DNA from 2 places in the Pontibacter sp. H249 genome. Region 1 is predicted to be linked to the other one. Evidence: riboswitches for the same ligand, from Rfam matches in the RefSeq annotation. Region 1 holds a riboswitch; the other holds the start of a gene.
The links. A riboswitch is a leader RNA that binds a small molecule or an ion and turns the genes downstream of it on or off. The one in region 1 is predicted to bind S-adenosylmethionine.

Region 1 (3,150 bases):
GGCCAGGTTCTCGTTTACAATACCGTCCGAGGCTGCAAAGAATGCCAGTACGTGGCTGATAAAGTGGCGTTCGCCATCGTTCAGGTTCTCCCAGTCTTTAATGTCCTGCGATAGGTCGATCTCTTCAGCTGTCCAGAAGCTGGCCTCCGCCTGCTTATACATCTGCCAGATGTCGTCGTGCTGGATCGGGAACAGTACAAAGCGGTTTGGATTCTCTTGTAATATTGGCTCCATAAACTAATAATTAAGCGTTTTATTGGTTGAAGGGGTAAGCAAAACCTTGCTTAGAAAACACCCCATTGTATTGATTGTTTCAGGTGGATGCTGCTTGGCATCCGGTAACATCGTGACTTCAAATATATAGAATTGAACTTGAATTACGGGGCTAAAGTTGTTCAATTTATTCACACTTTGTTAAGCTTCTGATAGCTTGTTGTTTATGTTGCAATGCACATACTTTTCCACATAGGTTATCAACTATATAGTTTTGTTGTGATATTGTTATGAAAATATAAAATCATTGTTAAATACCGTTTTTGCAGGTTTAGGGACATTCTTTAGTAAAAAGACTGAAAATTGAGTGTGTACTTATGTGTAAAGTTTGGTGTCTCCAGGCAATGTTTGTGAAATGGAAAACAGATTTACACAGCAGCTGTTGAAAATGTGGATTACTAAGGCAGCATGTATGTAGTTAAAGTATAGTTGTTTAGGGTGCGATTTTGAGTCGCTTTAAAAACCTGTTGTGGATTTCAACATCGTTATCCACATTTTAGTGTGTAGCATCTGGGTAGGGTTTAACAATTTATACTACAAGGCGTTGCATAATTAAAATATAGGCCGTACTTTTGCAGACTAAATTTTAAACATACATTGAAGCTGATGTACGCAATTGTAGAAATCGCAGGTCAACAGACCAAAGTAGAGAGCGGTAAGTTCATCTACGCTAACAAGCTTTCCGGCAATGAGGGTGACGCCGTAGAGTTCACCAATGTTCTTCTTACTGATGATAACGGCACTATTACTTTAGGTGCTCCTTTCGTTGACGGTGTTAAGGTTGTAGGTAAAATCCTTACTAGCACTGTGAAAGGCGACAAAGTAATCGTTTTCAAAAAGAAGAGAAGAAAAGGATACCGTAAGAAGAATGGTCATCGCCAGCACTTCACAAAGGTCCTGATCGAGAGCATTGGTTAAGCAGTAAGAAGAAATTAATCGAAGAATCTTTTCAGGGGAAGCACCCGCTAACCTGAATTAAATTTTAAACAAAATGGCACACAAAAAAGGAGCTGGTAGTTCTAATAACGGCCGCGAGTCACACTCAAAAAGACTTGGTGTTAAGATTTACGGTGGCCAGGACATCATCGCTGGTAACATCATTGTAAGACAAAGAGGTACTGCACACCACCCAGGCAAAAACGTGGGTATGGGCAAAGACCACACACTGTTTGCTTTAGTTGACGGCGTTGTAGAGTTCAGAAAGAGCGTTAAGAACCGTTCTTATGTATCTGTACTTCCAAAAGTAGAAGCAGAAGCGTAAGCAAAGTATAACTGTATAATGCAGTTAAGGGAAAGGGATACTTTTTAGTATCCCTTTTTTATTTTACGTCATAGGGATAACTACTCCTGATCGTTGTCGTATATAAATACAAAGAGGTTATAGATTGGAAACAAATTAAACCTCTCTTGAAAAGGGATGCATTGCATCTCTTTTCGCATTTATAGGCTCCTGAAAGCCAATTTTGAAGCTCGATGTAACAAATATTTATTTTTTTCGGATATCTGTTTAACTTGCAGCTTCTTATCAAGAAAGACCGAGGGATAGGGCCCTATGACGTCTTAGCAACCTTGTACAAGCCTGGTGCTAATTCCCTTCCTAGCTATACTTTAGCCGGGAGAAGATAAGATGTATATCCTACCTAAGGGTGTCCTTCTTGATAAGTAACCGCAGCAGACTTACGAGAAGAAAGGCACCGAACATGACCAAGACACATCCGATTTACCAGCTATTAAAAGAGCGTGTGCTCGTGCTTGATGGCGCTATGGGAACTATGATCCAGCGTTACCAGCTTTCAGAGGCCGATTTCCGTGGCGAACGCTTTAAAGATCATGCGTCTGATCTAAAAGGTAATAACGATTTGCTGTCCATCACGCGTCCGGATGTGATCAAGGCTATCCATACCGAATATTTAGAAGCCGGCGCTGATATTATTGAAACAAATACTTTTAGCGGCACCAGCATCGCTATGGCTGACTACCACCTGGAGCATATTGTGTATGAACTCAATTATGAGTCGGCGAGAATAGCACGTGAGGCTGCGGATGAAGTGGAGGCAAAGAATCCTGCGCACAAACGCTTTGTAGCCGGGGCCATTGGCCCGACAAACCGAACGGCTTCCCTTTCTCCGGATGTAAATAACCCCGGTTACCGAGCCATTACATACGACCAGCTGGTGGAGGCATATTATGAGCAGGTGCGTGGCCTGGTGGACGGTGGTTCTGACTTACTTTTAGTTGAAACGGTATTTGATACGCTAAACTGTAAGGCTGCGCTTTATGCTATCCAAGAGTATATAAACAACGGAGGTAAAGAGCTTCCGATTATGGTTTCTGGTACTATAACGGATGCCAGCGGCCGTACCTTGTCTGGTCAAACGGTGGAGGCTTTCTGGAACTCCATTTCACATGCGCCTATACTTAGCATTGGCTTTAACTGTGCTTTGGGCGCACGTCAGTTGAAGACACACATTCAGGAGCTGGCCCGCATTTCCGACTGTTACATTAGTGCTTACCCCAATGCAGGCTTGCCAAACGCTTTTGGCGGCTACGACGAAACAGCCCAGCAAATGGGAGCCATTGTAGAGGAGTACCTGAAGGAGGGACTGGTAAACATACTAGGTGGTTGTTGTGGCACTACGCCCGTACATACTAAAGTAATCGCAGACTTAGTGCAGAAGTATAAACCGCACACGCCCACTCCAGTAGCACCTCTCCCACGCTACAGCGGCCTCGAGCCTCTTACCATTACCCAGGATACACTTTTCGTAAATGTTGGCGAGCGCACCAACGTGACCGGATCCAAGATGTTTGCCCGCCTTATTGTGAATGGCAAATTTGAGGAAGCGCTGGCTGTGGCACAGCAGCAGGTAGAGGGCG
Region 2 (3,150 bases), on a different contig from region 1:
GCACCCACCCAGCGTATTGGCACAAACTATAAACCAATCGGTAGGGTCGTATACTTTGCCGGGACCAAACAACTCGCCCCACCAGTCGGTGAAGTCGGAGCTGCCGGTAAGGGCGTGGCACACCCATACTACGTTGTTTTGCTGGCTGTTTAACTGGCCATAGGTAGTGTAAGCCAACTGGAAACCGGGAAGCGTTGCCCCCGATTCCAGCCTGAATTGCTTTTGGTAATGATATGTGTGGTGCTCTGGCATGTGTTACTTAGTTTAAAACTGGTTCGGGCTCCGCTATGCTTATTTGCGCAAAAGCCTGTTCAAAATCTGCTTTGATGTCTTCGATGTGTTCGATACCTGCCGATACACGCAGCAAGGTTGGCTCTACCCCTGCTCGTAACTGCTCTGTATCGCTAAGCTGTTGGTGTGTAGTAGAGGCCGGATGGATTATCAGCGTTTTGGCATCGCCTACGTTAGCCAAATGACTTACCAATTGCAGGCCATCCACAAATTTTTCAGCTTGCTTTTTGTCACCCTTCAATTTAAAGGACAGCACACCACCAAAGCCGCGTTTCAGGTATTTCTTCGCTAATGTATGGTACTTGCTGCTCTCCAGCCCCGGATAATTCACGCTTTCTACCAGCTCGTGCTGCTCCAGCCACTTCGCTAGTTCCAGTGCATTCTGCACCGTTCTGTCCACGCGCAGCGATAGTGTTTCCAGCCCTTGCAGCAACAGGAACGAGTTAAATGGGCTAAGTGCCGGACCGAAATCGCGCAAGCCTTCTACCCTGGCACGAATGGCAAAGGCAATGTTACCAAACGGACCATCTGCTCCGAAAACTTCCCAAAAATTAAGGCCGTGGTAACCTTCTGCCGGTTCCGAAAACTGTGGGAACTTACCATTGCCCCAGTTAAAGTTCCCACCGTCTACAATCACGCCGCCTATGCTGGTGCCGTGTCCGCCAATCCATTTTGTAGCCGACTCTACCACTATGTTTGCTCCATGCTCCAATGGTCTGAACAGGTATCCTCCTGCGCCAAATGTATTGTCTACGATCAGCGGAATATCATACTTGCTGGCAAGTGCGGCAATGGCCTCAAAATCGGGAATGTTAAAGCGCGGGTTACCTATGGTTTCTACATAAATCGCTTTTGTGTTTTGGTCTATTAGCTTTTCGTAGCTCGCCACTTCTTCGTTCTCCGCAAATCGTGCATCAATACCCAGGCGCCTGAACGACACCTTGAATTGATTATAGGTACCACCATACAAGTAGCTGGTAGCTACAAAATTGTCGCCGGCCTGCAGGATGTTGTTTAAGGCAATAAACTGGGCCGCCTGCCCCGATGCTACCGCAACCGCAGCCACACCACCCTCTAAAGCAGCTACGCGCTTCTCAAAGACATCGGTGGTTGGGTTCATGATGCGGGTGTAAATGTTGCCAAACTCTTTCAGGGCAAACAGGTTGGCACCGTGCTCTGCGTTTTTAAAAGTGTAAGAAGTTGTTTGGTAGATAGGGACAGCACGCGACTGAGTAGTTGGGTCTATTTCCTGGCCGGCATGCAGCTGCAATGTTTCGAAGTGCAATGGTTTTGTTGACATGATAGAGTTGAGTTAAAGTTTCTGGATGAAAAATTGAAAAGTATAGAGGCTGGCATAACTGCAGGTATACAATGCAGCGCAAAGCAGACACAGATCTGCAGCAAAGCCAACAAGAATATTAAGAGAGGTTTAGGCTAGCAACAACAGCAAGCCATCATGCGCATGGGATTACGCATAGTAAAAGTATACTGCAGATAAGAGATACATGCAGTTAATATAACCAGCAAAAAAGCAGGCTGTGGTAACGCTAAAAATTGTGCTGTGTGATGGATTCCCTTGTTCATAAACCTTATCAATTTATATGCATCCGGCTGTTTTCCGGAATCAGGAATTAGCACCTTCTCCTCCCTGGTTAGGTTGCTAGCGCTTCACAGAGCCTGTCTCTCCACGCTTCTTTATAAATCAATTTCCGGGTAAGGGATAATTGACTTGATGATGCAAGTATACGGCAGCTTTTTCTAAATAGCCAAAATTTATTTTCAGTTTTTTCCTGCTGCTGCTATCCGGTAAAAGTATAAACAGCAAAAAATTTATACTTTATACGTTGCAACTGATTGCACATTAAGCGCCACTTCATAAAATACCTGAAATTTATACTTTTGCGGCACCTGTTATACTTTTAAACAAGCAGCCCTCCTAGTTGTTCAGAGTATAAAAAGTAGCGTTAAATTAACTAAATTGCGCCACTACCTACCACTATGAGAATTCTTCTAACCGGAGCCAATGGCTATATAGGCAAGCGCCTGCTACCGCTTTTAGTAGCGCAGGAGCACGATGTAATTTGCATGGTGCGCGATCCCAGGCGTTTTGACTTACCAGCCACGCTCAAAGAAAAAGTACAAGTTGTAAAAGGCGACTTGCTCCATCAGAACTCTCTAAAAAATTTACCGACTGATATTGATGCAGCTTATTATTTAGTGCACTCGATGGGTGGTTCGGGCCACGATTTCTCAGATCTTGAAGCTACATCTGCCCAAAACTTTGTTACTTATTTAAACATTACAACTGCCCGGCAACTGGTATACTTAAGTGGTATTGCCAACGTCAGCAACTTATCCAGGCACCTTTCTTCCCGTCTGCACGTCGAAACTATACTGGCTCAGGCAAAAGCTAAACTTACGGTATTGCGGGCTGCAATTATAATAGGCTCTGGCAGCGCCTCCTTCGAGATTCTCCGAGATCTGGTAGAAAAACTACCCGTAATGATTACTCCGAAATGGCTAAACTCCAGGTGCCAGCCTATTGCCATACGTGATGTAATGTTTTACCTGACACAGGTGCTAGGCAATGAAAGATGCTATGGTAAAAGCTTTGAAATCGGAGGACCCGATGTACTTACTTACAAAGAAATGATCCTGCGTTTTGCCAGGCTGCGCGGCCTGAAGCGTTACCTGATCTCGGTGCCGGTGCTTACTCCTCGCCTGTCTTCTTACTGGCTATACTTTGTAACCAGCACCAGCTTTAGCCTTGCCAAAAGTTTAGTAGATAGCCTGCGAAACGATGTAGTGGTTAAAGATCATAGTATAGAAAACATACTGCCGCACCAGTGCCTGCCTTAT

Region 2: it holds a riboswitch for S-adenosylmethionine, as region 1 does, so the genes downstream of both, WG943_RS09055 (O-acetylhomoserine aminocarboxypropyltransferase/cysteine synthase family protein) here and metH (methionine synthase) in region 1, are expected to answer to the same signal.

The regions. Positions count from the first base shown of each region.
Region 1 covers NZ_JBBKTR010000022.1:49,961-53,110, forward strand. The annotation lists gene WG943_RS20065 (ribonucleoside-diphosphate reductase small subunit) at 1-234, opposite strand, end outside; gene rplU (50S ribosomal protein L21) at 880-1,191, shown strand; gene rpmA (50S ribosomal protein L27) at 1,265-1,534, shown strand; SAM riboswitch class I at 1,793-1,902, shown strand; gene metH (methionine synthase) at 1,974-3,150, shown strand, end outside.
Region 2 covers NZ_JBBKTR010000005.1:180,647-183,796, forward strand. The annotation lists gene metX (homoserine O-acetyltransferase MetX) at 1-252, opposite strand, end outside; gene WG943_RS09055 (O-acetylhomoserine aminocarboxypropyltransferase/cysteine synthase family protein) at 260-1,591, opposite strand; SAM riboswitch class I at 1,886-1,995, opposite strand; gene WG943_RS09060 (SDR family oxidoreductase) at 2,290-3,150, shown strand, end outside.